Regions from separate parts of the Buttiauxella sp. BIGb0552 genome, predicted to be linked through region 3. Evidence: predicted binding sites of a transcription regulator. Region 3 holds the regulator's gene; each other region holds the start of a gene.
What was found. The regulator Fur, encoded in region 3, represses iron uptake genes when iron is present. The targets are predictions, from matches to a motif close to ATAATAATGAGAACNACTATCAA.
Positions count from the first base shown of each region.

Region 1: EDF88_RS00395 (TonB-dependent siderophore receptor) is a predicted target of Fur. The motif match lies at 2,944-2,966, and genes of this name have one in related genera.
Region 2: zupT (zinc transporter ZupT) is a predicted target of Fur. The motif match lies at 1,820-1,842, and genes of this name have one in related genera.
Region 4: EDF88_RS05225 (TonB-dependent siderophore receptor) is a predicted target of Fur. The motif match lies at 3,465-3,487, and genes of this name have one in related genera.

Region 1 is NZ_SODY01000001.1:80,690-88,546, reverse strand. Features, by position in the region: gene EDF88_RS00405 (protein kinase) at 1-906, shown strand, start outside; gene EDF88_RS00400 (alpha,alpha-trehalase) at 1,043-2,755, shown strand; gene EDF88_RS00395 (TonB-dependent siderophore receptor) at 3,060-5,237, shown strand; gene EDF88_RS00390 (amino acid permease) at 5,320-6,819, opposite strand; gene EDF88_RS00385 (beta-galactosidase subunit beta) at 6,911-7,363, opposite strand; gene ebgA (beta-galactosidase subunit alpha) at 7,377-7,857, opposite strand, start outside.
Region 2 is NZ_SODY01000008.1:209,468-217,324, reverse strand. Features, by position in the region: FMN riboswitch at 93-240, shown strand; gene ribB (3,4-dihydroxy-2-butanone-4-phosphate synthase) at 337-990, shown strand; gene zupT (zinc transporter ZupT) at 1,040-1,807, opposite strand; gene ygiD (4,5-DOPA dioxygenase extradiol) at 2,007-2,795, shown strand; gene EDF88_RS21610 (glutathionylspermidine synthase family protein) at 2,949-4,109, opposite strand; gene EDF88_RS21605 (DUF1190 family protein) at 4,116-4,790, opposite strand; gene tolC (outer membrane channel protein TolC) at 4,960-6,453, opposite strand; gene nudF (ADP-ribose diphosphatase) at 6,661-7,293, shown strand; gene EDF88_RS21590 (DUF1249 family protein) at 7,296-7,718, shown strand; gene cpdA (3',5'-cyclic-AMP phosphodiesterase) at 7,744-7,857, shown strand, end outside.
Region 3 is NZ_SODY01000002.1:512,417-520,273, forward strand. Features, by position in the region: gene seqA (replication initiation negative regulator SeqA) at 1-322, opposite strand, end outside; gene ybfF (esterase) at 507-1,283, shown strand; gene ybfE (LexA regulated protein) at 1,419-1,700, shown strand; gene fldA (flavodoxin FldA) at 1,852-2,382, shown strand; gene fur (ferric iron uptake transcriptional regulator) at 2,727-3,179, shown strand; gene chiQ (ChiQ/YbfN family lipoprotein) at 3,270-3,602, opposite strand; gene chiP (chitoporin) at 3,650-5,047, opposite strand; gene glnS (glutamine--tRNA ligase) at 5,520-7,187, opposite strand; gene nagE (N-acetylglucosamine-specific PTS transporter subunit IIBC) at 7,566-7,857, opposite strand, start outside.
Region 4 is NZ_SODY01000002.1:93,685-101,541, reverse strand. Features, by position in the region: gene EDF88_RS05230 (Gfo/Idh/MocA family oxidoreductase) at 35-1,063, opposite strand; gene EDF88_RS05225 (TonB-dependent siderophore receptor) at 1,204-3,393, opposite strand; gene EDF88_RS05220 (siderophore-interacting protein) at 3,587-4,480, shown strand; gene EDF88_RS05215 (TetR/AcrR family transcriptional regulator) at 4,510-5,142, opposite strand; gene bhsA (multiple stress resistance protein BhsA) at 5,390-5,647, shown strand; gene EDF88_RS05205 (L,D-transpeptidase family protein) at 5,754-6,695, opposite strand; gene mfd (transcription-repair coupling factor) at 6,903-7,857, opposite strand, start outside.

The DNA.
Region 1 (7,857 bases), on a different contig from region 3:
TTTATTCATCGTGATTTGTCCCTGCGCAGTATTCAAATTCAGGACAACGGAGCGCCGCTGCTACTTAATGCAGGTGCTCCACTGCGCGCCAATTCAGAAAACAGCGACGAGATTAAAACGCCGCTTAATCCTGGTTTTGCCCCGCTGGAACAGTACGCTGACGATCTCGAAAACCAACTAGGGCCGTGGACTGATATCTATGCACTCGGCGCCATTCTATATACTTTGATAACAGGCACCTGCCCTCCAGCCAGTGTCACCCGCACGATTCAGGACCCTTGCGTTAAGCTCGCGAAGAATCGCCCTGAAGGCTATTCCCAGAGTTTGTTGCAGGCCGTCGATCACGCCCTGGCGCTAAAACCTGAAGACCGCCCGCAATCTATTGCTGAATTTGCAGCCCTTGCCGAGATTCCGATGAGCGGTATCAATGGCCTCGCATCGCTAAAACAACCAGGGACCATGTTGGTTGCTCTGGAAGATGCAGAGATTACCCCGTTGTCTCCGTTGCGCAAACGCTACAAATTGCCACTACAGATAGCGGCCAGTGTGTTGGTCGGCGTGGCTATAGGTGCGGTTATTTTTGGTGGCCATTTCTCGACAACACCGACTTCCGAGACAGCGAAACTTGAGACACCCGCGGTACAAAAAGTCCAGGCGGTGGCAACTCAAACTGCTCTACCCGCCACTGACGGTATGCTGGCGCGCGTTTATGTCCGCATGAATGACGGTGAAGAGTTGGATGTGAATGGCAAAACAGAAAAAATCACGCCGGGGGCCAATGGTTATGGTTTCCTGCAACTGCCTGCCGGAAAATATCAGATTACCCTGCGTGATAATAACCAGACGCGAAACATGACGTTGTCTGTAGAAAAAGCAGGAACATGGTTGATTAATCCGCAAGGGTAAGAGCCAGTGCCACCGGTAAATTATCTGCTTTCCTTTAATATGCGACATGGCACCTGGTACTGGCCGCAAATTCGTCTAAGGTTTTCATAGGGTTGATCGCTAAAACTTCACGCGATCATGAAAAGGAGAACAATAGATGATAAATCCTGCTTTGCGCCGTCCTCGTAGTTTATTGCTTGCGATTCAAATAGCTATCGGTTGTGCGTTCGTCGCTTTTACCTTGCCCGCTTCGGCGGCTGACGAACAACAACCGCAGCCCCAGCCACCAGATGTGCTCCTTGGCCCGTTATTTACCGATGTCCAGACTGCAAAATTATTCCCTGACCAAAAGACATTTGCAGATGCGGTTCCTAATAACGATCCGTTAATGATCCTTGCGGACTACCGCATGCAGCGCAATCAATCTGGCTTCGATTTACGTCATTTTGTGAATGTGAACTTCACCTTGCCGCGCGAGGGTGAAAAATATGTTCCACCTGAAGGACAGACGCTGCGTGAACATATCGATAGCCTGTGGCCGGTGCTAACGCGCACCACAGATAGCGTTGATAAATGGGACTCGTTGCTGCCGCTACCTAAGCCGTATGTCGTACCCGGTGGGCGTTTCCGCGAAGTTTATTATTGGGACAGCTATTTCACCATGCTTGGGCTTGCAGAAAGCGGTCACTGGGACAAAGTGCAGGATATGGTGGACAACTTTGCCCATGAAATTGATGCCTGGGGGCATATTCCCAATGGCAACCGCAGTTATTATCTAAGCCGTTCGCAACCACCGTTCTTTGCCTTTATGGTCAAACTGTTGGCCAGCCATAATGGTGATGAAACCTACATCACTTACCTGCCGCAATTGAAAAAAGAGTACGCCTACTGGATGCAGGGCAGCGATACGCTGCAAGCGGGTTCTGAAAACCTGCGCGTGGTGAAACTTAAAGATGGTTCAGTCCTGAACCGCTATTGGGATGACAGAGATACGCCACGTACAGAATCTTATCTGGATGATGTGACTACCGCGAAGAACAACCCGAATCGCCCGGCAACAGAAATCTATCGTGATTTGCGTGCCGCTGCCGACTCGGGCTGGGATTTCAGCTCTCGCTGGATGGATAACCCAGAACAACTTGGTTCGATTCGCACCACCTCAATCGTGCCGGTGGATTTAAACGCCCTGTTATTCCAGATGGAAAAAACGCTGGCGCACGCCAGCACTGTAGCGAAAGACACCAGTGCAGCAACGCAATACCAGCAACTGGCAGATGCTCGCCAGAAAGCTATGGAAGCGCATTTGTGGAATAGCAAACAGGGCTGGTATGCCGATTACGATCTCAAAAATAATGCTGTTCGTTCTCAGTTGACCGCCGCCGCACTGTTCCCGCTTTATGTGCATGCGGCCTCGAAAGAGCGCGCGGACAAAATGGCAACCATCACCCGTGCGCAACTGCTGAAAGCCGGTGGGCTTGCGACAACCAATCTGAAAACGGGCCAGCAGTGGGATGCCCCAAATGGCTGGGCTCCCTTGCAATGGGTAGCCACCGAAGGGCTGCAGAACTATGGGCATAAAGATTTAGCCATGGAAGTCACCTGGCGCTTCCTCACCAATGTGCAGCATACCTACAACCGCGAACAGAAACTGGTTGAAAAGTATGATGTATCCAGCACGGGTACGGGCGGTGGTGGCGGAGAATATCCTCTCCAGGATGGTTTTGGCTGGACCAACGGCGTGACGCTGAAAATGCTCGATTTGTTATGCGGTAAAGAGAAGCCCTGCGATTCCACACCGGATAAATTGCCTTCAGCAACACCGGGGCCTGTGACTGAAACTACGAAACCTACTGCGGCCTCAACCCAGTAACGTCGTTCCAACGGCCTCACTCCCTCCTTCTCCTTCTCTCAAGGAGAAGGAGTAAAAATTCTCCCACCACCGATTCCCCTTAGACCCTCTCCCATGGAAAGGGTCGTACTCCTCTGTAAAAACACCAATATTTTCATGGGTTTTAATTCTCTACCTGCCAATATTTGCACTTGCTTACACAAACAATAACAATAATAATTCGCATTCCTATTCGTTATAAGATCGCCTGAATTTATACCAACCTCTCCGACACAGATCGGCCCTTCAGGTGATAACAAAAAGACATTCTCGGGAAAATAATAAAATGAAACTGGCATTTACCGTAAAGCGTTCCGCTTTACTCTGCGCGCTTGCTCTTGCTGCTCCAACCTACGCGATGGCGGAAGATACCGTTATTGTGACCGACACACTGACAGAAACCTCCACCAGCCCAACTCAGGGTTACAGCGCGACGGTTAGTCGTGGTGCTACTAAAACTGATGAGCCGTTAATCACTACCGGTCAGTCGGTGTCTGTCGTGACTCGTCAACAAATTGATGATCAGGGTGCATTATCTGTAAACAGCGCGCTCAACTACACACCGGGTGCTTTCACTGGTTTTGCTGGTGGTGCAACTCGTTATGACACTGTCGCACTGCGCGGTTTCCACGGCGGTGATGTGAATAACATCTTCCTTGATGGCTTGCGCCTGATGAGTGACGGCGGCAGCTACAACGTGGTGCAGGTTGATCCATGGTTCCTTGAGCGTATTGACGTTATCAAAGGGCCTTCTTCAGCTCTTTACGGACAAACCATTCCTGGCGGACTGGTAATGGAGACCTCAAAGCGACCGCAGTTCATTGAGGAAGGCCACGTTCGCGCCATGTACGGTAACAACAATACCACCGGCACCGCATTCGACTATACCAATGCGATTAACGATGAATGGGCCTGGCGCCTCATCGGTATGACAAAAAATAGTGATACCCAGTATGAGAAAACCCGTGAAGAACGCTATGCCATCTCCCCGTCTGTGTTATGGCAGCCGAGCGAAAATACCTCATTGGTGATGCGTGCATACCTGGAAAAAGATCCTTCAGGTGGCTTCCACGGATCGGTTCCGGCAGATGGTAGTCTCTATTCGTCTACTGGCCGTAAACTCAGCACCGGCTTCTCTGATGTAGAACCGGGCAATGACGAATTCAAACGCCACCAGCAGATTTACAGTTACGAGTTCGCTCATAGCTTTAATGACACTTGGGCGTTCCGCTCCAACGCCAGCTACACCCACTCAAACGTGGGCCTCAAGCAGGCTTACCAGATTGGCTGGGCAGATGCCGCGCACGACGAATTGATGCGTTATTACAGCGGTGAAACCTCGTCTCTCGACGCTTACGCCATCGATAACCAACTGGAAGCAGATTTCGCAACCGGCGAACTGGACCACAAAGTGGTGCTTGGCGGGGAGTTCCATAAATACACCAATAACCTGTCTGACGATTCTGCTTATACCACCAACCTAAACCCATGGACGGGCGAGTCCGGTGGACCTGGCGGTTTCTACTATTACGATCCGCGTGACCCGACTTACTCCACTATCAACCAGGGTCTGTTGACCAAAGCAGGTAAGCGTCAGTACGAACAAACCGGCGTCTATTTACAAGATGATATGAAGTGGAATCAGTGGCATATGACACTCTCTGGTCGTTACGACCATATGGTGACCAAAAGCCATATCGTGGCTGAAGCCATTGACAGTGACGTGACAGATAACCGCACCGATGATCATTTCAGCGGACGTGCCTCCCTGCTGTATGCGTTCAACAACGGGGTTTCTCCTTACGTCAGTTACAGCCAGGCAATTACACCGCAGGTTCTGCCTGATGCTGAAGGCAAATTGCTGAAGCCGACCACTGCCGAGCAGTACGAAGCGGGTGTGAAATATCAGCCAGCTGGCACAGTAGATATGTATACCGTTGCGCTGTACGACCTGACACAAAAAGATGTCGGTAACCGTGTAGTTCAGGGCAGCTATTTTGAGCCAGCAGGTAAAGTTCATTCGCAGGGCGTTGAGCTGGAAGCGCGTTCGCAGTGGAATCAGCGTTTCTCAACCATCGCTGGTTACACGTACAACAAAGTACGCTTTAAAGATGCAATCGACGGTAACGACGGCAACACGCCGTATGTGACGCCTGACCAAATGGCAAGCTTGTGGGGAATGTTCAAAGCCGACTTAGGTATCAGTCTGGGTGCTGGTGTACGCTACATTGGCAAGCAATGGGCAGATAACGAGAATACCCTGCGTGTACCTTCTGTCACTCTGCTTGATGCGATGGTACGTGCCGATATGGGTGCGTGGACGCCATCTTTGAAAGGGGCTTTCGTACAAGTTAATGCCACCAACCTGACAGGCCGTGATTACGTTGCGGGCTGTTACGGTACCGGCTATTGCTACTGGGGTGCAGAGCGTTCTGTTATTGCAACCGTGGGATATGATTTTTAAGTTTTGTTAACTCCAGTGTCGGATGTCGCTTCGCTAATCCGACCTGCGAAACATAGATACGGCCCCGTTTGGGGCCGTTTTTCTATGGCTGACGTGTTATCGCGACCTCACCTGCGAGCGGTGAAGCTGGCTTTCCCTGCTGCTGTTCCAGTGCGATTTGTGCCAATGGCGTATCAGCTTCATAGCGCGCACGGGCATCGAGGCTTTTCTCGTATTTATTGTATTTCCACCAGGCGTAACCGAGGAAGACAACCAGCCCACCAACGTTATAAAACATGATGGTCATAATGCTGGCACCGGTCGGGAATGTGGATGCAATAAACCCGACGGTGAAAATGACTATCAACAAGCTAACAATGGTGATCCCCTGCATCCGTGTGCCCATACGGAAATCACGATTGACCTCATCGTATTTCATACGCAGGTTCAGGTAGGCAAGCATGATAAACAGCGGCGGTAACATTGACGCGGCAGCGGTCATGTTAATAAGCGTGTTCATCAACTCCTGTACGCTACCCGAACCCACGGTTGGGATAAGCATCAATGGGATAACAATCAGGAATTGAATCCACGCTGCACGAGTCGGTACGCCATGCTGGTTAAGACGCACGGTTTTCTCACCAAAAATACCTTTTGGAATTTCGGTAAAGAAGATTTTCACAGGAGCAGCAGTCCACATCAGCAGTGAGCCAAACATCGCAGTAAAGGAGACAATCCCGACAAAGCGGTTCATCAGCGACGTTGGCAAGCCAAAGTGATTCGCCAGCCCTTCAAATACCTGCACCGTACCGCCGGTGTAATGCAAATCAGCTTTATGAACAAAGACGTTAATCAGCAGTGAGGAGACGGTATAAAGGCCACCGATGAATAAACCAGACAAAATGATCACTTTAACAAAGGCTTTGCTGCCGCCTTTTACGTCATTGACGTACACCGCAACCGACTCAGCACCACCTGCGGCCTGGAAAATCCACGCGATAATACCGAGGAATGCCCAGCTAAACTGCGGTGTAATCGCCTGCACGTTGATTGGGTCAGCCGGTTCGACGCCACCAATCACGGCAGCCCCTGCAAGAATGATGTAGGAGAACGTAAGGAGAAGCATCAGCGTGGAGGTCACTGAGGTCATCGGCCCCAACAATTTTGCCCCGTGGTTTGAAATCCAGGTGGAGAAAGCAAACAGGCAAATGCTGATTATTGCCGTCGTTATCGGCGTGAAAATATAGTCATAGCCAAGGAACGCATATGAGGCGTAGGCAATAACTCGCGGTAGTAACGAGGTAAAGAAAAACAGGTTAACAAACCAGTAGGTGTAGGCGGTGATAAATGCCCAGCGGCCACCTAACGCACTCTTCACCCAGGCATAAACTCCCGCTTCGGAATTACGGTTCAGAGAGACGAATTCCGCGATGATTAAACAGAACGGAATAAAATAAATGAGTGTCGCCACCAGGAAAACCGGTGCCGATGCTATACCTAACTGAATATTGTTATTAATGACGTTATTGAAGCTAAACACCGCCGCAAATGTCATCGCTAATAACCCGAACTTGCCAATAGTATTTCTGTTTGTTGAAGCCATACGAACTCCACACTGTAGGGTAAATTTTAATAATTTTTTCGTAGGTCGGATAGCGCCTGCGCCATCCGACACCAGTCAGGCGTTTAACACCCTATTTATTTAGAAAATACGTTTCTTCAATCGTGACTTTTAAAATCACTTTTTTGACGTCTTTCCCCTGCGAAAACCGGTGTGCTTCGTGGTTTTCACAGATGATGACGTTTCCGGCGTTAAGCTGATGTTTAACACCCTGCCCACGCAAAAACTCACGGTCAGTTTCATCGCTGTAAGCAATTTCTGGGGTTAACTCGTTTTTCGCTGCAACCTCAACGGTTTCTTGTCCCGCAAGGTAATAATGAACATCGAAATAACGGCGATTCCCTTCGAATAAATCCATGTTATTTACTGGGCCTTCTGCAAGGCGATAAACCAAAGAATCACCAATTGAATAAAAAATATTAGGTTGAATATTTTCGAGGTTATTAATAGCTTCGATACAACGCTGCCATTTTTTCCCCGCACGATAAATCTGCTTAAAATCTTCTAAGGTATTTAAAATAATCATTACGTTTGCCCTATCAAGAAAGTGCGCGGTTGGTTTGCGGTTGGAAATCGTATTTCGCGAGATCAACCGTCTCCACCTGCGCTTTACTGAACGGCACCATAGTGAAACCGTAGTGGAATGGTTTGAGGTAAACGCGGAATGAATCCAGCACTTCGGAACCCCATGAGTTGGAGCCAAGTCCGAGGATTTGATCATCGAGGTTTAATGTCAGGTAATCGCCCTTTTCCAGCTCATTAATGTGCTGCGCCTGTTGCAACATTTCTGCGCTATATGGCCATAGGCTGAAGTTAATCGGCTTAGATGGCTGGATGAAAATACCGTTACCCTTTTCATCTTCAACACTCAACCAACGCACATCCTGGCGGTTGCCGTTATCCTGTGGGAACGGGTAGTTTTCAAAAAGGCTTTCTACCGGCTGGCGGTAATGGCCAATCAGATTGCTTTGGCAGCTGTCAGCATAGTTTTCACCTGGCCCACGGCCATAATACTCAACC
Region 2 (7,857 bases), on a different contig from region 3:
TTTAATTGTAATGCCTGTTAGGCTCGTTAGAAACCCGAAATGTTATAAGGTTTGGCGTTGCCAGAGAAAATCATCGGCGTTATAGTAAGTCTGCTTATTCTCAGGGCGGGGTGTAACTCCCCACCGGCGGTAAATCAGCAAACGCTGAAAGCCCGCGAGCGCTCCAGAGCAATCTGGAGGTCAGCAGATCCGGTGTAATTCCGGAGCCGACGGTTAAAGTCCGGATGGGAGAGAGTAACGACTAAGCTCAAGCTTTTAAGCCTGCTCACGTTATTTTTATAGCTCCTAAGACTGCCCTGATTCTGGTAACCATAATTTTAATGAGGTTTTTTTACCATGAATCAGACGCTCCTTTCTGCATTTGGCACCCCTACACAACGCGTTGAACATGCTCTTGAAGCACTGCGTGAACGCCGCGGGGTAATGGTTCTTGACGATGAAGATCGCGAGAACGAAGGCGACATGATTTTCCCAGCGGAAACCATGACCGTTGAGCAAATGGCTCTGACCATTCGCCACGGTAGCGGTATTGTTTGCCTGTGCCTGACCGAAGAACGCCGTAAACAACTCGAATTGCCAATGATGGTTGAGAACAACACCAGTGCCTATGGCACAGGGTTTACTGTGACAATCGAAGCTGCAAGCGGTGTGACTACCGGTGTTTCTGCTGCAGACCGTATTACGACTGTGCGTGCCGCGATTGCTGATGGCGCAAAACCAAGCGACCTGAATCGCCCAGGCCATGTGTTCCCGCTGCGTGCTCAGCCTGGTGGCGTGTTAACTCGCGGTGGCCATACTGAAGCAACCATTGATTTGGTCACGCTTGCGGGTTTCAAACCTGCTGGTGTGTTGTGTGAGTTGACCAACGATGATGGCAGCATGGCGCGTGCACCAGAGTGCATCACCTTTGCCCGCCAGCACAATATGGCTGTTGTGACGATTGAAGACCTGGTGGAATACCGTCAGGCTCATGAACGCAAAGCCAGCTAACTCTCGCTAAAAAGCAAAAAGCCCGGTTTTTCTACACCGGGCTTCTTTTTTAGCCGATTCCGTTGCTTTGTAGCAACGTCAGACTAAACCCCATCACCGCCATACCGCAAAGAACGCCGTAACTCGGATTGTTATGCGGGTCGATTTCTTTCGCGAGCGGCATCAGTTCATCGACCGACAAAGCCACCATAATGCCCGCGACGGCAGCCATAATTGCTGCCATCAAAACAGGCGAAATCATCGGGCCTAAGATCAGCCAAGCCAACACGCCCCCAAGAATTTCTGCCAGCCCGGAAATCCCTGCCCAGAAGATAGCTTTGCGCTTTGAACCCGTAGCCGCGTAGACCGGGCCTGCCACAGCCAAACCTTCAGGAATATTGTGCAATGCCACTGCGAGCGCGATCCCCATGCCTAATTCCAGGTTGCTGCTGGCGGTAACAAAGGTCGCCACACCTTCTGGGAAGTTATGCAGGCTAATACCAAGAGTCAGCAACAACGCTGTGCGGCGTAAATTACGCGGCTGCGGTTTGCTGTCCATCAAGTCTTGCGGATGTGCATGGGGCAGGGCGCGGTCAAGTGCGAAGTAGCCCAGCAAACCCAGCATAAACATGCCATAACCCAATACGGGCGACATTCCTTCGGTGTGGAGTGCGGCAGGCAGCATTTCCATAAGCGAGATAAGCAACATAATGCCCGCTGCAAAGCCGAGGGAAAATGCCAGCACACGGTTTGATGGCTTCTGGCCGAGCACGCCAAGAAAAGCACCAATAAAAGTGGCTCCCCCTGCTAATAGGGTCAGGATCAAGGGTACTGACATTTATCACTCCTTTTGATAATGATTCTCATTAATATTAATGGGCGATGTGATAAAAATCGAGAGCCAGTTGAGAAGCTTTACACATCGCTTACATTCAAATTTCCTGAAGATCTTCATCATGCTTATCTGAGTTCTTCATAGCGTAAAAGCGCGTACTGTAGCTTTCATAAACTGAATTACCTGATTAAAGGACACCACCATGAAAACTCAACGAATGCCTGCGCTGTTCCTAGGACACGGTAGCCCAATGAACGTGCTGGAAGATAACCAATATACCCAGGCCTGGCGCCATTTGGGAGAGACCTTACCGCGTCCAAAAGCAATTGTGGTGGTATCTGCGCACTGGTTCACTAAAGGCACGGGTGTTACGGCAATGGAAACGCCAAAAACTATCCATGATTTCGGTGGTTTCCCACAGGCCCTGTACGATACCCATTACCCGGCCCCGGGTTCCCCTGCGCTTGCACAACAGTTAGTTGACCTTCTGGCACCCGTTCCGGTGATGCAAGACAAAGAAGCCTGGGGATTTGATCACGGCTCCTGGGGCGTGCTTATTAAGATGTACCCGAATGCCGATATTCCAATGGTACAGCTCAGTATCGACAGCACTAAACCGGCGGCATGGCATTTTGAGATTGGCCGCAAGCTGGCGACATTGCGCGATCAGGGCATCATGCTGATTGCCAGTGGTAACGTGGTTCATAACCTGAGAACTGCGCGCTGGCACGGTGAAAACACGCCATATCCATGGGCTGAGTCATTTAACCAATATGTGAAAGACAATCTCACCTGGCTTGGGCCGGTAGCCGAGCACCCACTGGTTAATTACCTGGAACATGAAGGCGGATCGTTATCTAACCCAACAGCGGATCACTACCTGCCGTTGTTGTATGTTCTCGGGGCATGGGATGGCAAAGAGCCAATTACGCTGCCGACAGACGGTGTCGAGATGGGATCGTTGAGTATGCTTTCTGTTGTTATCGGATAAAAAAAGGCGCGAATTTCGCGCCTCAGATTGCTTGCAAAGGTAGATAAACGGGTTTTGTAGGGTGGATTAGCGTAAGCGACATCCACCAATTTATGTCGGATGTCGCTTACGCTAATCCGACCTACGAAGGCGAAAATCTAAACCTTTTTATTGTTACTCTACAAACACATGCGGATAGAAGCGCGAAAGATCCTGAGTGATCAGCTCGCGATCTTCACGAATACCAATACCCGCAGGTTGATCGTTGATAAGCCAGCTGCCGATCAGCACATAACTGTCACCAAATTTTGGCAACTGATAGAACTCCTGCACGATCATGCCTTCATCTCCGTAAGGGCCATCAACACGGGCAATTTCTTCGCCGTTTTCGATGATCTTCACATTCGCACCTTCGCGGGAGAAGATGGGCTTCACAACGTACTTATCCATCGCCGGATAGTTATCTTCAGCGAAATAAGCAGGCAGCAAGTTTGGATGATTCGGGAACATTTCCCACAGCATTGGCAGCAACGCTTTGTTGGAGATAATGCTCTTCCAGGCAGGTTCCAGCCAGCGAACGCCAGCATCTTCGAGTTTGGTGGAGAACATTTCACGCAGCATGAATTCCCACGGATAGAGCTTGAACAGGTTACTGATAACCTGATCCTGCACATCCGTGAACTGGCCTTTCTCGCCCAGACCAATTTCTTCCATGTAAACAAATTCGCTCGCCACTTCTGCTTCAGCTGCACAATCTTGCAAATACTGGACAGTACCGCGATCTTCTACAGTGTCCTGGCAGCAGGCAAAATGCACCAGGTTGAAACCGTGTTGCTGTTTTAATTCAGCAAAACGCTCAATGATCTTCTCTTGCAGGCTGTTGAATTGATCGCTTCCCGCAGGCAAATTCCCAGCCTGAACCTGGTCTTCAAGCCAGATCCACTGGAAGAATGCCGCTTCGTATAAAGACGTTGGCGTATCGGCATTGTTTTCCAGAAGCTTAGGTTCACCAATCCCATCCCACGCGATATCCAGGCGTGAGTAAAGAGACGGCTGCTGAGTGCGCCAGGACTGACGTACAAATTCCCAGGTGTGCTTAGGAATGCGGAACTTAGCCAGCAGCTCATCGCTACTCACTACTTTTTCCACAACTTTCAGGCACATCTGGTGCAGTTCAGCGGTGACTTCTTCCAGGCGTTCAACTTGGGGGAGCGTTAGCTTGTAATATGCGTCTTCACACCAGTACGGCTCGCCATACATGGTGTGAAAGTTAAAACCGTATTCAGTGGCTTTCTCGCGCCAGTCCGGGCGCTCAGTAATCGCAATTCTTTCCATAATTTCTTAGCCACCCATGGAGCGAGAAGAACCTGTTGCGCTGTTGCTGCGCTGCATAGTTGATTGTTTGGCGACTGAGTCACCGAAACCGCCACGAGTTACAGTGCTGGTGGTTGCAGGTTTTGGCGCCATGGCTGTTTTTGGAACTGTAGCCGTACGGCCTGGTGTGGCTGCACCATAGCTTTTGCCGGTGGCATCCGCATATTTACCGTAAGCCGGGCTCGCTGGATTTTTAGAGCTAAACAATGGTTGCTGCGCGAAGCCCGCTCCGCCGCCCATCAGACGACCCATCATGTAGCCCGCCATCAGCGGCATCCAGAAGCTGCCACTTTGTTGTGGCTGAGCCTGAGCTTGTTCACCTGCCATGCTGGCTTGTGCAGGGGCTTGCTGACATTGGCCTTCACCAAACTCAGCAATACATTCTTCGCGCGAAGCGTATTTCGGTGCGGTACGTTCTGCTTCTTTCAGCGCGTTGTTAAAGGCAGTAGTACATTCAGCACTTTTACCAGGGTTGGCCTGCGAGCAGTCATCCGCGTTTTGATACATGGAAACTGTTTCGTCATTTTGCTCGCAACCGGCAAGCATAAACACCGCGGTAACGGCCAGTGCAACTGGCGTTAAATGGCGGGCGTTCCAGCTTTTGCGGAACGATGCGTGATTTATGATTTTTGTCCGTTTCATTGTTCTGTCCTGAGCCCAAAGGAATGAAGCTAATATTGCGTTTAGAATAGGGGATGAATGGTTGAAATTAAAGCGATGACGGCTGTTTGGAGGGAGATCTTTACTTTGCCTTACGTTCGGATGCGTAAGTTGTGACGGGGGCATGTTGTCATGCCCCCGAAATATCCGATCAGTTACCGAATGGGTTAGCTGATTTTTTGTTTGTTGCTGAGACTGGAGTAGCTTTTGCAGGCGTCACAGGCTCAGTGGTTGCAGCTGTATCGGCTGTATAACCATCTGCACGAGCGTTCTGGTCTGGCGTTTCTGGAGCAACGCTTTCAGCGGTCGTTGGCACTGGTTTACCCAATGCACTGTTCAGCGAAACCAGATCCTGTTCGTTAAGCGTACCCAACGCAGCCTTAATGTTCAGTTGGTTGATCAGGTAGTTATAACGAGCGCTGGAGAGCTGTTGTTTCGCGTTATACAGCGTTGTGGTCGCATCCAACACATCAACGATGGTACGAGTACCTACGGAATAACCTGCTTCCGAAGCATCTAAAGAGCTTTGGGCAGAGACAACCGCTTGTTTGTAAGCGTTGATAGTGCTGATAGATGCGTTCACGTTGTTAAACGAAGAACGAACTGTTTGCACGACGCTACGGTGCGCGCTTTCCAGTTGCTCACTTGCGCCAACAAAGTTGTATTGCGCTTGTTTCACCTGAGAAGTCACAGAACCGCCGCTATATAGTGGCAGAGAGAAGTTCAGGCCGATTTTATTCTGGCCAGCATCATTGTCACTGTACTGCGCGCTATTGGTTTTGGAACCGCTGTAGGTCGTATTGGCAACACCAGTAGAAGCGGTTAAACCGACGGTTGGCATATGGCCGGTTTCTGCGTAGCGGATTTGCTCGCGAGCCAAGTCTTGAGACAGACGCGCTTGCAGCAATGCCAGGTTACGTTTTTCCGCTTCTTTCAGCAGATTATTCACCGCATCAGGTTTATTAGTTTTGAAGCCATCAACATTGAGCGAAGCCAGAGACGGATAGTAATTACCGGTTACCTGGCGCAGCGTTTCTACTGAGTTATCCAGGTTGTTGCGTGCAGTCACTTCGTCCGCTAATACGCTATCGTATTGCGCACGGGCGTTCTGTACGTCGGTAATGGCAACCAGGCCTACGTTAAAGCGCTGAGTAGTTTGGTCTAACTGGCGATAAATAGCCTGTTTCTGCGCTTCGGTGAAGGACAGTGCATCAATGGCACTCAGCACATTAAAATAGGCAGTCGCAGTATTGAGAATCAGCGTTTGTTGATCGGTCTGATAAGTGACGTCTTGAATACCGGCTGATTTTTCTTGCAGGGTCAGAGCACGCCATTTCGACATATCAAAAATGGTTTGCGTCAATTGCAAAGAGCCACTTGTTTGGCTGGAGTCGATACCATTCGAATCATTGAAGCCATTGGTGTATTCATAATCAGCACCAAGGCCGAGCTGTGGCAGTAATGGGCTGCGTGCTTCGTTGATTTTTTCGAATGCGGCATCACGGTCAGCAGCGGATTTACGCAAGTCCGGGTTGCTTAAACGTGCCTGCTGATAAACCTGCATCAGGTTTTCTGCCTGGCTCATGGCACTGAAACCCGTTAGGCTCAGACCGATAAGAATTGGGAGCAGTTTCTTCATTTGCATTCCTTGTTGTGAAGCAGAAATTGTTTGTTAGCGCTGACAAGAGCCGAAAATGATCGCCGATTCTAGCAGAGTCTGCCAGCTGGGAAGCTTGGCGTAATGTGCCATCTGCCCTTAATTTTCATCAATCTACCACATAGGAAATGAAACGGCAGTCATACCAACTTGAATTCGCACATTTCATGACCATAAAAATATCAGGAAACCAATATGACTAAGCAAAAAGATCAACTTGTCACGTTAGGTAAAAACGATGTTGAAATTATTGCACGGGAAACGCTTTATAGCGGTTTTTTTTCGCTAGATCTTTATCGCTTCCGCCATCGCCTGTTTAATGGCGAAATGAGTGGTGAGGTTCGGCGTGAAATTTTAGAACGCGGGCACGCTGCAGTACTGCTACCCTATGACCCTGTGCGAGACGAAGTTGTATTGATAGAGCAGATTCGGATTGCTGCCTATGACACCAGCGAAAGCCCGTGGTTGCTCGAACTGGTTGCAGGAATGATTGAAGAAGGTGAAAGCGTCGAAGACGTTGCACGCCGTGAAGCCGTCGAAGAAGCAGGTTTGGTTGTGGGTCGAACTAAACCGGTTATCAACTACCTGGCAAGTCCGGGTGGGACCAGCGAGCGTTTATCTATCCTTGTGGGAGAAGTTGATGCTTCGAACGCGCAGGGTATACATGGTCTGGCAGATGAAAACGAAGATATTCGTGTTCATGTCGTGAGCCGGGAACAGGCTTATCAGTTAGTAGAAGAAGGGAAAATCGACAACGCAGCTTCAGTCATCGCACTGCTTTGGCTGCAATTGCATCATGAGAAATTAAGAGCCGAGTGGAACAATTAAACATGAAGCGCTACACACCTGACTTCCCGGAAATGATGCGCCTGTGCGAAACCAATTTCGCGCAACTACGACGTCTGCTTCCTCGTAATGATGAGGTAGGTGAAAAAGTCACTTATCAGGTCAGTAGCGCCCAATATCGACTCATTATTCTTGAGTCGACACGTTATACAACTCTTGTGCAGATCGAACAAACGGCCCCAGCGGTTAGCTACTGGAGCCTACCATCGATGTCGGTGAGGCTATATCATGACGCGATGGTCGCGGAAGTGTGTTCAAGTCAGCAGATCTTTCGCTTCAAAGCGCGTTATGATTATCCTAATAAAAAGTTGCATCAACGCGACGAAAAGCATCAAATTAACCAGTTTCTAGCCGATTGGCTGCGTTATTGTTTGGCGCATGGAGCGATGGCGGTTCCGGTTTGTTAGTGAGGGTGAAACCTAAGGACACCATTTGGAAAGCCTGTTAAATCTTCCTGTGGCCGGTGGGGGCCAGATCAGGATCTTGCAAATTACAGATACCCACCTGTTCTCTGGAAAGAACGAAACGCTGCTTGGTATCAATACC
Region 3 (7,857 bases):
CAAAAGCTTGAGCATCAAGTGTATACAGAGTTGAAAGCACCATCATGAAACGGTTAACCGCTTTCTTTTGCTCCGCATATTCATCGGACAGCAATAATTCACGAACCGCACGAACGCGATCGCGTGCTTTATTTACGGGTTTGGCTTCCGGAGCAGGTGCAGCAGTTGCGCCTGTCTGGCCGGTAATTGCAGGTGTAGCTGGGGTTTGGCCGGCGGTAAATTTCAACATGCGCCGTAAAATATCGGACGCGCTTTCACCAATGTGCTGCGTGTGGCTGGCAATATAGCGATAGAGCTCGTCATCAACTTCAATTGTTTTCATCTTAATCCAGTGCGATATCTTTTCTGAATGCAAGTAATTGGGATTATAAGGACAAATCCCAACCTCGGGTAGCGCCAAGCTTTTGTCACACCACAAAGTCAGACTAAACTGGAAATTTGCGGCAGTGCGGCAGGATGCCGTTATGATACCCTAACCACACGAAGTAAAAAAAAAGAACTTTGCCATGAAATTGAATGCTCGCCTGCAAACTGCGCAACAATCGACTAGTAATTCCCCCATCGTTCTTATTCACGGTCTTTTTGGTAGCCTTGATAACCTGGGCGTGCTGGCCCGTGACCTTGGGCAGGATCATACGTTGCTGCAAATCGATCTGCGCAACCACGGTTTATCACCACAAAGCTCTGAGATGAACTACCCTGCTATGGCGCAGGATGTCGTCGAAACGCTCGATGAATATGACTTTGAGAAAGCCATTATTATTGGCCATTCAATGGGTGGCAAAGTGGCGATGGCTTTGACGGCGATTGCCCCAGAGCGTATCGACAAATTAGTACTGATTGATATTGCACCGGTGGATTATCAGGTGCGCCGCCACGATGAAATTTTCACTGCAATAAATGCCGTCAGCGCCGCTTGCGTTAAAACACGGCAGCAGGCCGCGACCGTGATGCGCGAGTATCTTGATGAAGAAGGTGTTATTCAGTTCTTGCTAAAATCCTTTGCCGATGGCGAATGGAAATTCAACGTGCCGGTGCTATGGGAGCAATATGAGAATATTGTCGGCTGGGAAAACATTCCTGCATGGAATGAACCCTCGCTATTTATTCGCGGCGGCGCATCTCCTTATGTTAATGAATCGCATCGTAGCCAGTTGCTTTCACAGTTCCCTCAGGCGCGTGCTCATGTGGTTGCAGGTGCCGGACACTGGGTTCACGCAGAAAAACCTGATGCTGTTTTGCGCGCAATCCATCGTTTTATCGACACAACAGCGGCAAACTGATTAAAAACAAACCGACTGGCCGCAAGATGTGGCTAACGCGTTGGCGCGCAAGCCATGCTGATGTATGATTGCGCGCTAAATTGCGCCAGAGCACCCCGCTCCGTGCCACCTGAATTCCCTGTCAGTAGTCTAATCATGGCAAAAGAACAAACGGACCGTACTACATTAGATCTGTTCGCGGACGAGCGTCGCCCGGGGCGACCAAAAACCAATCCGCTAACGCGTGATGAGCAATTGCGTATCAACAAACGCAACCAACTCAAGCGCGATAAAGTACGCGGCCTGAAGCGAGTGGAGCTAAAGCTCAATAACGATGCGGTAGATGCTCTCAATCAGCTGGCTGAAGCGCGCAATATCAGTCGTAGTGAATTGATTGAAGAGATACTTCTCGAACAACTGAAGCAACATCTCAGTTAGTTTTAGTGCTATGTCCTGGTATGCGATTTTGCAGTCTGTGCACACCGGGGCGATAGCAGTTTCCGCACCACGAAGTGTTCTGCTATGATTGCCCTATCTGTGGCCAAATAGCAGCCACCATACCATTAAGTATCAAGAGGTTATTTTACTCATGGCAATCGTAGGCATTTTTTTCGGCAGCGACACTGGTAACACCGAAAATATCGCGAAAATGATTCAAAAACAGCTCGGTAAAGATGTTGCTGAGGTGCATGACATTGCTAAGAGCAGCAAAGAAGACCTGGAAGGCTTCGACATTCTGCTTCTCGGCATTCCAACCTGGTACTACGGCGAAGCCCAGTGTGATTGGGACGATTTCTTCCCAACTCTGGAAGAAGTTGATTTCAATGGCAAACTGGTAGCGTTGTTTGGTTGCGGTGACCAGGAAGACTACGCAGAATACTTCTGTGACGCATTAGGCACTATCCGCGACATCATTGAGCCGCGCGGTGCAGCTATCGTCGGTCACTGGCCGACTGCGGGTTACCATTTCGAAGCATCTAAAGGTCTTGCAGACGATGACCACTTTGTTGGCCTGGCGATTGACGAAGACCGTCAACCAGAACTGACTGCTGAACGCGTTCAGAAATGGGTTAAACAAGTTTCTGATGAGCTCAACCTGGCTGATATCATCAACGCCTGATTCTAAACCCAGGCTACTTTAAGATGCAGGCTGGCAATAAACCTGCATATTCAAGGGCGATGGGCATCAATGCGGCGAGACTATTGGGTTTCGCCACATTGATAGTTATTTCCGATTAAAATAATTGCTACAAATTTTTAACTTTTCAGCTTGTCCCTGTACAATGAACTCCTGACAAATAGCTATCAAGGCCATCAAATCGCGACTCAACCGCAATTTTTTAACTTGGTTATGCATAATACTTGCGGTTCCCATTTAGAAGGGGCAGTTCTATAATGAGACGCATTCATCTTAACGCTCACCCTGACTCCGAGCGAATCGTTAAGCAACAGGACAATTTCCGCATGACTGACAATAATACCGCATTAAAGAAGGCCGGCCTGAAAGTCACGCTTCCTCGATTAAAAATCCTTGAAGTGCTGCAGGGGCCGGTGAACCACCACGTCAGTGCGGAAGACTTATATAAACGTCTGATTGATATGGGCGAAGAGATTGGTCTCGCCACCGTTTATCGTGTACTAAACCAGTTTGATGATGCAGGCATTGTGACGCGCCATAACTTCGAAGGCGGCAAATCCGTATTCGAACTGACACAGCAGCATCACCATGACCACCTGATTTGCCTGGACTGCGGCAAAGTAATTGAATTCAGCGATGATTCAATCGAAGCCCGTCAGCGTGAAATCGCATCACGTCATGGTATTCGTCTGACTAACCACAGCCTGTACCTTTATGGTCATTGTGCTGAAGGTGATTGCCGTACCGACGAAAACGCACACGAAATCAGCGAAAAGTAATCTGCACCTCCGGCACCCAGAGTTGGGTGTCAGGCAATAAAAAAACCGGTGAGGAAGCTCATCGGTTTTTTTATTGCCTGAATACAGCGATTACTTATTGTTGGCGCGGATCTCTTGCCAGATTTTATCGCATTTTGCTTTCACGGCCTGGTCATTACCGGTACGTGTTGCCTGAATGCAGTTCTGGTAATCCAGGGTACGAACCGTTTCTTTCTTCGCAAACTCCTGGTGTTCCTTATCCTGAGCCAACACATTCAATACGCTTTGGCAGGCCTGAATTTTATCCGGATTGCCTTCTGCGGTGTTAATACAGGCGCTATACGCTTGTTTTAGTTTTGTGTCTTCCGGAGCCGTTTTAGGTTGTTGCTGCGCACACGCACTTAAACCTAACGCCATCACCACAGTCAGAACGATTTTTTTCATGTTTGATATCCTTAAGAAAACCGGGCGTTTTCACGCCCGGATTCGAATCAGAAGATGGTGAACGGTGCGATGACGATGAATTTCACGTCGCGCTCATCCTGGAAGATGTTGCCGTAACCACCGCCCCAGCTTGGGATGTCTGAATGGTTGTCGTACTGAGTGAAGTGCAGTTTGAACAGCGTGCCTTTCGCACGACCATCCTGAACGGTGTACAACGCATCAAGGCTGTACGCAGATTCTTTCAGGCGATTATCAGCATCGTAGTAACCGTCAGTGGTTGGTTTAGAGCTTGGTTTAGCATCCCATGCGTACACATAAGAAGCACCCACTGCCCAACCTGCCAGGTTCCAATTGCTCAGGTCATACATCGCGCCTGCAAATACTGCTTTTTCACCGTTGGCATTGAAGTCAGAGCGGTTATCCCACCACACATCAAGACGACCGTTTGAAGATGCATAAGTTGGGGTCATACGCTGCAGGAAGTAACCTTGCTGGCCATCGGCCTTAACAATAGTTCCTTCAAGACGCAAATCAACCTGGCCAACTCTGTATCCGAGAGTCAATGCCTGCAACCATGCAGTGCCGTCGTACAGATCGTTAACGCTGCCATCTGAAACTTTGTCACGCGTACCGTAGAACTGGTAGCTGGTTGTTAACGGGCTGCCCGCGATATCAAACTTATAGCTTGCTTTGGTGAAGTACTGATCAACGTAGCCTTCAGCCTGCCCAAATGCCGCTTCGAGAATGAAATCATTTTTGAAGTCATACTTCGCGCCAAGAGAGTGTAAATATTCAACTTTGGTTTTTTTGTCGTTCTGATAGAACTTGTCCATTTCCAGGTGCCATGGAGCTTTGTACTCGTTGGTCCACATGTAGGAGAAGCTCAGCGCACCAGAATCGCCGTAATCAAAGTTTGCACCGGCTTCAGCGCCCTGGTAAGTACCAGGCATGAAGCTCCAGTGTGGTGCGAGCAAGGTTTGCCCGGTTGGCTGAATGTAACCGCCACGTGCCCAAACCGGGCCGTATTTGAATTTAGCTGCGGCTTTATAGAGGCTAATACCGCTCTTATCACCTGAGTAATCTTCGTCGTAAGCTTTGTTTACAGAGGAGAATGCGATTTCGTTCGGGTGACCGCTGTTACCATTTTCTGCCATTTCGATAGCAGTAAAGGCCGCAATATCCAGACCGAACATGTCAGCGGCGAAACCAGACTGGAAGTCCAGGTTGGCGTTCCAGGTGGAATGCGCAAGGTTAGTTTCATATTTATCAGTCGTAACATCTTTACGGTCACGCTCACGCTGCCAGTAATAAACACCACCGGTCAGAGTCGAGTCATCAACAAAGCCTGCTGCGCTTGCCTGAGGGATGACTACAAGTCCTGAAAGAGCCGTGACACCTGCAATTGCAAGCGCCAGTGCACTACGTTTGCCACTAAACGTACGCATATATTATTCCTCTTTGACGTATCAATAATCGCCGGACGTTAAAAGACGCCTTATGGCGAAAAAAAGTAAAAATGCCTAACGGCTAAAGCGGTTATGAATATTTGCCCGCATTACTGCTGCCCTTAAGACTATTTTTCGCGACGCGAATTATCAATGACTTTGTAAGAGTTCATTCCGATATTATGACAGAGAGCACATAATTTATGAGCATTTGTAACAAATAACGACACAAGAGTTTTATCTTGATAATTACTATTTATAAAATACAAAACTCTATATGAGAGCGCTCACATAATTAAAATAAGAATTTTTAATGTTCCGAGGTTGACCATAAAAAGTAGAGAGGAAGAAGTGTAAATAACATTAATTCGCAACGCGAATGTGAAGATATATTTAAGCAAATGATTATAAAGCGAAAAAAAACGCCGCAATTTGCGGCGTTTTTGTCAGATATTGACCTAGTAAAAAGGGACTATTCGCCCATTTTCGCCCAAGTATCACGCAAGCCAACGGTACGGTTAAATACCAGTTTTTCGGCAGTTGCATAACGGCTGTCCAGGCAAAAATAACCTTCGCGCTCGAACTGATACGCTTTGCCTTTTTCGGCATTTTGCAGACTTGGTTCGACGAAGCCTTGTTTGATAACCAGTGATTCCGGGTTAATCGTTGCAAGGAAATCTTCTGCAGCCCCTGGGTTTGCAACACTGAAAAGGCGGTCATAAAGGCGAATCTCAACAGGCAATGCATGTTCTGCACTCACCCAATGAATCACACCTTTAACTTTACGGCCATCAGCTGGGTCTTTGCTTAATGTGTCCGGATCGTAGGAGCAATGCAGCGTGGTGATATTCCCTGCATCATCTTTCTCAACGCGATCGGCTTTAATCACATATGCATTACGCAGGCGTACTTCTTTGCCCAACACCAGACGCTTATATTGCTTGTTGGCTTCTTCACGGAAGTCAGCACGATCGATATAGATCTCACGGCTAAACGGCACCTGACGGCTACCCATCTCTGGTTTGTTAGGATGGTTAGGCATCGTTACCATTTCAACTTCACCCTGAGGGAAGTTTTCGATGATAACTTTAACCGGGTCGAGAACAGCCATAGCGCGTGGTGCGTTCTCATTCAGGTCATCACGAATACAAGATTCCAGAGATGCCATTTCAACGGTGTTGTCTTGCTTAGTCACACCAATGCGCTTACAGAACTCGCGAATAGAAGCGGCGGTATAACCACGACGACGCAGACCAGAGATGGTCGGCATACGTGGGTCATCCCAACCCTCTACAACCTTCTCAGTCACCAGCAGGTTAAGCTTACGCTTAGACATGATGGCGTACTCGAGATTCAGGCGAGAGAACTCGTACTGACGCGGATGCGCAGGAATTGTGATGTTATCCAACACCCAGTCGTACAAACGACGGTTGTCCTGGAATTCCAGCGTACAAAGCGAGTGTGTAATGCCTTCCAGCGCATCGGAAATGCAGTGGGTGAAGTCGTACATTGGGTAGATGCACCACTTATTACCAGTCTGGTGGTGTTCGGCAAATTTAATACGATAAATCACCGGATCACGCATCACGATAAATGGCGAAGCCATATCGATTTTCGCACGCAGGCACGCAGTCCCTTCAGCGAACTCACCGTTACGCATCTTCTCGAACAGCGCGAGGTTCTCTTCAACCGTACGGTCGCGATATGGGCTGTTTTTCCCAGGCGAAGTCAATGAGCCGCGATATTCACGAATCTGCTCCGGAGTCAGTTCGTCAACATACGCCAGACCTTTATTGATCAGCTCAACCGCATAGTTGAACAACTGATCGAAATAATCTGAAGAATAACGCACGTTGCCAGACCAATGAAAACCAAGCCATTCAACGTCGTGCTTAATTGAGTCTACGAATTCGATGTCTTCTTTTACTGGGTTGGTGTCATCGAAACGCAGGTTGCACTGGCCTTGATAATCTTGCGCGATACCAAAGTTCAGGCAGATGGATTTTGCATGACCGATATGCAGATAACCATTTGGCTCTGGCGGAAAACGGGTGCAAATACTGTCGTGCTTACCATTGGCCAAATCTTCATCAATAATCTGGCGAATAAAGTTAGTTGGGCGGGCTTCTGCCTCACTCATCGCGGGTTCCTCTGTGCAAAAACTTTAGTTATCGACACATGATCTTATAAGCAAGCGTCGGAAACAACCTTTAGTTGCATAAATAAGGGTATCGGGGAGGACGGACGGGAGGGCATAAAAAAGCGGCTGGAGAAAAGACTCTCCAGCCGCTAAAGGCACAATCTTACCCTTCATACTTCAAGTTGCATCTTTGTTGGCTACGTTCACTCACCCGACAAATCTGCCAGGAGCAGATTTGAACGCTGTGAGTAGCACCCCGAAGGGGTGAGGCCCACGGATGGGCCGAGTAATCAACTTAGTACACTAAGCTCATCGGGACTCGTTCTCTTGCCGCCGCGATGCAACTCGCATTATTTTGGGCACATAACTCAGGAGCGATTATTTGCCTTTAATTTCGTACAGAGGTGTTTGCCCCGCAACAACAGAACCTTGTGCCTGGAGTACCAGACCACTGTAGTCGTCGATGTTGCTACAAACTACTGGGCTAATCATGGAGCGGGCATTAGCATTCAGGAAATCAAGATCCATTTCCAGAATCGGCTGGCCAGCAACCACTTCAGCACCCTCTTCTACCAAACGAGTAAAGCCCTGGCCGTTCAGTGCAACAGTATCAATGCCCATATGGACAACGATTTCTGCACCTTTCTCGGTTTCCAGGCAGAACGCATGG
Region 4 (7,857 bases), 420 kb from region 3:
CATAAAGTTGTTCTTTTGTGCCGTGAAAATCCCATCAATGTGGGCCGCGTAACTGCTGTTGCAACCCCAGCAAGGCAGTAACTTCTGCTATCCGGCGCTGAGTGTAGGCTGGTATTTCTTCAGGTGTGCGCAAGAACAACCTTTGCTCGCCAAAGACAACATCATGTAAACAACGGTCGTAAAGCGGCCCCGCCAAGGTGCTGCACTCGGTTCCCTGTTCAGAAATCCGTTCAACTACCTCATTCAAACCTTGACGATCGATATTGATAATTTGCCCGTTATGAAGATGAATTCGCATCCCTTTTTGGCCGCCAGCAGGCCCGGCATATTTATTGAGATGGAGCGTAAAGGGAATGCCGCTCATCGTTCCGGTTAACAGCGCTTCACCTTCCGCGGTAGTGAAGTCACCCGCCGCAATTGCATTCCCCAGGCGGTCGCGTGCGTAACTGAGTTCCACGGTGAGCTGGTCATTGCCACCTAACTGATGGACAGTTTCACGCATCATGGCGAGAGTATGAGTACCGATATCGACAATTACACCGTCAGGATGACGCAACTGGCGGGTGTCCGCTTCACCCGTTGCAAAGTTCAGGGCAATCGGCTCACCTGCGGCATTAAAACCACTTGGCTCCATTAAAAAACCTTCGATGCACTTTATCTCATTGATGTTGTGAATGTGATTACAGGCTTGAGTACGAATCATCCAGTGATCCAAAGCCAGAACACGCACGGCATTTTGTGGTTGCGCGAGCAGTGTTTTAAGTGTCTCAAGTTGTGCAAGTGTGGCAGCAACCGGTTTTTCTACCACAATCGCAGGCACATCACTTTGCAAGACTCGCTCAAGAACGGGAAGGTGATGAAGAGACGATGTCGTGATAAGCACCACGTCGAGCGGCATTGCTAAAAGTGCATCCAGGGAATCACAACGGGTAATGCCGTCAATCTCACGCGCCGGGTCAGCGTCATAACCGTAACATTTGAGCAAGGGAGTAGAGATGCGGCGTAGCGCCGGGAGATATGCTGTTTCGATGACTGAACCTAAACCGATTAAACCTGCCAACATAAGCTAATCCTACCAAATATAAGCCGTACCTATCATTAGAGTCCCTATGTTTTAAATGACTACTGGGTTTTGGTCGAGAAGGATTTTGTGTATGAGAGTAAAAAAGCAGGCTGGTTTTTAGCCAGCCTGCTGTGATCAATTTAGAATTGCAGGGAGTAATTCACACCGTAAGTGCGCCCACGCCCTTTATATTCGTACAGCGAAGGGCTGCCGTACGTTGGACTGTAAAGCAATGGTGCGCGCTGGCCCCACACGGTGGTGTAGTCTTTATCAAGCAGGTTTTCGATGTTGAAGCTCAGCTTGCCTAGTGGTAGAGCGTAGCTTCCAATAAAGTCGACGGTGTTATAACCATTAATCTTATTGTCGCTGGCATCGGTTAAATCAAAGGTCTGCTGGCTTTGAACTCGCAGGCTCCACGGGTCTGGTGCCCAGCCAACATACGCGGTGGCTTTTGAAGGGCTTGCGTAAATCACGTCCCATTTCTGCCATTTGCCATCCACTTTAGTTTCGGACTTAAGCACGTTAAAGTTAAAGCCGGTGCTCCAGTTCGAGTCTGGAATAAAGTAATCCACAGCACCTTCAACACCGTAAATACGACGCTTGTCATCTTCCACATTGATGGTCATATCTGCGCGGTTGATGGAGATCGACTTGTCAGACAACGAGTAGTACGCCGCAATTTGGCTTCGCAGGCTATCACCGGTATAACGCCAACCCAACTCATAAGAATCGACTTTGATCCCCTGAAGTTTTGACTGCCCGACGTTCACGCTATTTACCAGTTGGTAATGGCCATTCACCAGTCGGTAAGTGCCATTACCGTAGTATTTGCCTGGATCAGGAAGCTCTACACCTTGTGAGAAGTTAAACCACGCTTGCTGGCGGTCAGTAATATGCATTAACAGACCAGCATTGAATAACGCGTTGTCGTAATCCGTGCTGCCGCCAGGGATTGCGTCCGCAGACTGAGCGATACCGTTTGCAATACCTTGTTGCTGAGTAAAGCCAACAAAATCATCGACTTTGTTCTCAGTCCATTGGTAACGCACGCCGCCGCTCAGGGTAAACAGATCGTTGATGTCATAACTGCTTTGCAGGAACGGAGCGAGGTTAGTGATGGTGTAACCTGGATAGCGGCCAGTGGTGTAAATGCTCTGATTATTCAGACCACCTGAAGCATTGGCTTTTGCGAGATCAAAGAACATTTGGTTCGAGGTAAAGCTCTCGTGATCGGCATCGACGCCATAGGTAATCTGCCAGCCATCCAGCGGTTGGCTGGTAAGAGCCAGTTTCGCCCCGTACTGATCGGTATCCTGCTGGGAGGCCGAGAAACTGGTTACGGCTCCACGCGTGAGCGTCGGGAAAGGATAGAAGGTCAGAGACTCATCACGATAGTAAATCTGCCCAACCACTTCCTGGCCGAGGAAGTCGCTGTTGGAGTATTGCAGGCTAATCAGATGGCGTTCGGTACCAGGAATGCGGTCAGAATTAAGATTGTCACTGACAAACGCTTTGCCATTACCGGTCACTGCAGAGAAATTTTCACCCAGATTCAGCCCGTAATCACCGTCTCCCTGGCTCTTATAATATTGAGTCACCACCTGCAGTTGCTGGGTTTCATCAATATTTATCGTGCCGGTACCCATGACATCCAGACGGTCGGAATACTGTAAACCGGTTTGCGTGTTATCGAGCAAAGTCTGGTCGCCATTGCCATCAAACCAGCCACCAAATTTCTGATAAGCCACAGATAAACGGCCAGAGGCATTATCGTTACCGCCAGAAATGGAGCTGGCGACACGTTCATCATGATCTTTACTGCTGTTAAAACCAGACTTAATCCCGGTTTCAAATTCGGCCTGAGTGTCAGGCTGGCCCTTTTTCGTCACGATATTAATCAGACCACCAGTACTACCACCGCCATACAGCGAAGTTGCACCAGAGATAACTTCGATGTGTTCAATGTTGAAAGGGTCAATAGAGTCGAGCTGGCGGCTATCGGTACGGGAAGAGTTCAGACGAACGCCATCCACTAAAACCACGATAGAACGGCCGCGCATGTTCATGCCGTAGTTGGTACGGCTTTGGCTACTGACATCCAGACCGGGAATTAACTGTGCAAGTGCGTCTTTCAGCTCCTTGCCTCCCTGAATCTGTTGCTCAAGCTCGGTGCCTTCAATAACCCAAGTGGTCTGCGCCATTTCAGCCACCGTACGATGCATACGGTTCGCAGAAACCAGAATATTTTCTTCGGAAGTTTGCTGCGCGAAAGCCGGAGCCATCATCGCCAGAAGCAACGGGTTAAGCACCCAGCGTGCGTTTTTATGCATCATCATCATTCCTTGGATGGGAAAATATTAACATTTGAAAATGTTTTGAAATAAGAACGAGCTGAATTCTGCCGATAACGGTTCTCATTATCAATCTCAATTGATAGTATTTCTCAAATTAATCTTATGAATAATCATATGATTTCTGTGGGTAATTTTTTTGGCGATGGCAAGACAAGGCAAAGGAGCTGAAATGGCAGAGGTACAAAGCTACAGATTGTTTAATGTGCAGCTAATGCATAAATCACACGTTTCACCTTCGCTGTTGAGTCTGGTATTTGGCGGTCCGGATGTGGCAAACATGAAATGTGATTCGCCCGACCAGCGAATCAAAATGTTGTTCCCGTCTGAAGATGGTTCAATTCCGAACTTGCCAGAACATGGGCAGTGGTATTCGTTGTTGCAAGAATTACCCAAAGAAAAGCGGCCGATTGTGCGTACTTATACCTTGCGGCACGTTGACCGCGAGCGTCAGCAAGTGACTGTTGAATTCGTCAGTCACGGCACGGAAGGGCCTGCCTCCGCATGGGCGATTAGCTCGCAATCCGGTGACAAAATACAAATTGTCGCGCCGAATGCCGATTACCCGGCAGACAGCGGCGGTTATGAATGGACGCCACCTGCGGATTTGCGCCAGGGATTAATTGTTGCGGATGAAACTGCATTGCCTGCGGCGCGAGGCATACTTGAACTGCTATCGAAACTGCAAAATCCTCCAAAAATTCAGGCGTTTTTTGAAGTCCCTGAGCAGGGGGATTGCGTGGATTTAAGTGAATTTGGTTTTGCGAAAATTCATTGGTTGCCGCGAAAGGCTGTCAACGCAAGGCATGGGGAGTGCTTACTCAAGGCGGTAAGTGAATGTGCCCAACTCCCTAAAGCTGCGGGGATTACAGAAACAGTTAATGAAGAGGCTGAAGGTGAACTGTTGTGGGATAAAGCCACAACGGCCAGTAACGCTTTTTACGGCTGGGTTGCGGCGGAATCATCGGTTGTGAAAATGCTGCGCCGTTACTTAATTGGAAAATGCGGTGTGAGCCATGACGCCATCAACTTTATGGCCTACTGGAGCAAAGGGCGAGAGCGTTAATACAAAAAGGGCGGTAAAGCCGCCCATGGTTAGATTTTCTTTAGTTCCGGTAACAATCGTAGTGTGGTTTTCACGATCTGCATCAGCTCTTCATAGCTGGCATTTTCGATTGCGCTGATCGACATCCCCTGAATGATACAACAGAGATATTTCGCCAGATTGCGTACGCTTGTGGTTGCCGGAATTTCACCTTTTTGCTGTCGCTGCTCCAGGAAGTGAACCAGAGTCGCTTCCTGCATCGACTGACGCATTTTTATCATCGCGGAGATATCTTCCGAAGAGACGGCCAACACCGCAGAGGTACATATCATAAAGCAGCCTGATGGTGTCTCTTTGTCAGTAAACATCTCTGCCAGCAAAGAGAGATAATCTTCCAGGGTCTGTTCCAGAGTACGATCTTCGCAATAAAGGCAAGCCTCACGCTGCTGCGTTACTCGTGCGATATAGCGATCTAATACTGCCTTGAACATACCTTCTTTGTTGGTGAATTCTGCATAAAGCGTTGGCGCTTTTGCACCTGTTGCTTCAACTAAATGTGCCATAGAAGTGGCTTCGTAGCCGTGTTTCCAGAACAAAGCCATGGCCTTGTCAAGTGCAGCTTCCCTATCAAACACCTTCGGTCGGCCACGGCTTTTTTTAACGCAACTAGTGTCAGTGGACATGGGAACCGTTTAACCTTTGTCTGTTTAATAAACGATCATTATAAAAATAATAACACGTGTAAGCTATAGGTTGATTATTAAAAATAATTTAATCCTATGCTTATGAAAAATAGTGCGTTTATAAAATAATTAACGAGCGTTATAAAAATAGTTTGACGCGTGATGCAGATCACATCTATGATTTAGTTATCGATCGTTAAGTAAAGAACTTAACGGCCTACTAAATCATCTGCTCAAGGTAAATAACATGAAAAACGTAAAAACTCTTATCGCTGCTGCTGTTCTTAGTTCACTCTCTTTCGCAAGCTTTGCCGCTGTTGAAGTGCAGGCAACGCCAACCGGTCAACAGAAAGTCGGCACAATCACCGCAACAGCTGGGACAAACCTGGGTTCGCTGGAAGATCAACTGGCTGAGAAAGCCGAACAAATGGGTGCCAGCTCATTCCGTATTACTTCAGTTACCGGCCCGAACACTTTGCACGGTACTGCGGTAATTTATAAATAAGCATACCCTTCATACTTCAAGTTGCAGCGGTGTTGGTCGCGCCCATTCAATAAAAAAGGCCCTGTTGAAAAACAGGGCCTTTTTTCTATCCGAACTAGCGTGATAATCAGATTTCGTTGGTCGCTACAGTATGCGCGTTGACTTCAATTGGCATGCCAGAGCGGTGCAGCATCGCCTGTTCCATAACTGTCGCGTCAGTTTCAGGGGCGGCCTGGAACTGTTTCATTTGTTCAGTCAGCGTAATCGGCAGCACTTGAGGATCATCATTAATATTTTTCGACAGTGGCTGATGCACCTCAACTAAACGTCTGCCATCTGGCTCGATGGACGTTTTAATCGCGGTATTAATAATGCGAACTGGCGTTCCGACAGGCATATCTTTGTACAGCGCTTTGATATCGCCATCACGCAGACGAATACAGCCTGAGCTGACACGCATGCCGATGCCGAAATCTGCGTTAGTTCCGTGCAGTAGATAAACTCCGCCAAAGGCTGCGAGACGAATCGCATGATGGCCCATTGGGTTCTCAGGCCCGGCAGGAACAACAGCTGGCAGCTTGATGCCATTTGCCAGGTAACGAGCGCGAATATTTGCGGTTGGGGTCCAGGTAGGATTGGCCCTTTTATCTGAAACACTGGTCACCATCGTTGGCGTTACCGTATCACCACCAAGCTGGCCGATACCAATCGGGTAAACCGTCACGCTGTTCTTTCCTTTGGGATAATAGTAAACGCGTAGCTCGGCAAGATTGAGAACCAGCCCTTCACGTGGCGCATCCGGCAGTATCATCTGACGTGGAATGGTCAAAACACTGCCCGCACGGGGAACATAGGGATCGACGCCAGGGTTGGCCTGTAATAAAGCAAGGAAGCCCACATTGTATTTTTTGGCGATAGCCTCAAGTGAACCACCGTCATCTTTTACCTCATGGAAAAAATTCTGACCGATAAGACGGCTGCCTTCTGCTGGTAGAGGATAAGAGTTGGCATTCGCGTTAAAAGCGGTGAGTGCTGCGCTAACCAGCATAATCGACGCCAGCCACCGCATAGCGCGTGCCTTGCGAGATGATAAAACGCTCAAAGAGGTAATCACGATAAACCCTATAAGTATTATGGTTAATGTTATAAAAAAGTTAATCGATGATTATGGCAGGGGGAGATGTCGGGAAATCCTGGCGGATTGAAAGGATGTGTAAATGTTACGATGAAATGGAGGAGGACGGGTAAGCGCATGCGCCACCCGCCACCATGAGAACTACGCTATAGCGTTCTGCGCCAACTGATGCATAAAGTTACGTACCCATTCCATACGCGCTTTACGATCTGCGAGGTCTTCAATAAATTTGAGTCGCGTTGGCCCATCCAGACGGTAATGTTGCGGCTGTTTTTGCAGCAAACCAATCAACCAAACTGGGTTAACGTGGTTTTTCTCAGCAAACTCAATCACACCACCTTTGTCATGACCTTCAATCTTACGCACGCCAAGTTTTTGCGCCTGCTGACGCAATGCCGCAATATCCAGCAGATTGCGAGCGGCATCCGGCAGCAGGCCAAAGCGATCAATCAATTCCACTTTTAATTCATCAAGCTCATGTGCCGTTTTGGCACTGGCAATGCGTTTATAGAACGACAGGCGGGTGTTGACGTCCGGGATGAAATCATCTGGTAACAACGCGGGCATACGCAGTTCAACTTCGGTTTGGCTACTGGTCAAATCTTCAAGCGACGGCTCGCGGCCCTCTTTGAGCGCATCGACGGCGTTTTCCAGCATCTCCATGTACAGCGAGAAACCGATAGTTTCCATCGAACCACTCTGGCCTTCACCAAGTAATTCACCCGCACCGCGAATTTCAAGATCGTGAGTCGCCAGCGCAAAGCCCGCACCCAGGTCTTCTAACGACGCAATAGCTTCCAGGCGTTTCTGCGCATCGGTGGTCATTGCTTTCGGATGTGGCGTCAGAAGCCATGCATAAGCCTGGTGATGCGAACGCCCCACGCGGCCACGCAACTGGTGTAACTGTGCAAGGCCGAAATGGTCTGCACGTTCAATAATAATGGTATTGGCAGTCGGAATATCGATACCCGTTTCGATGATCGTGGTACACACCAGCACGTTAAAACGCTGGTGGTGGAAGTCGTTCATCACTCGTTCCAGCTCACGCTCACGCATTTGGCCATGGCCGATAGTAATACGCGCTTCCGGTACAAGC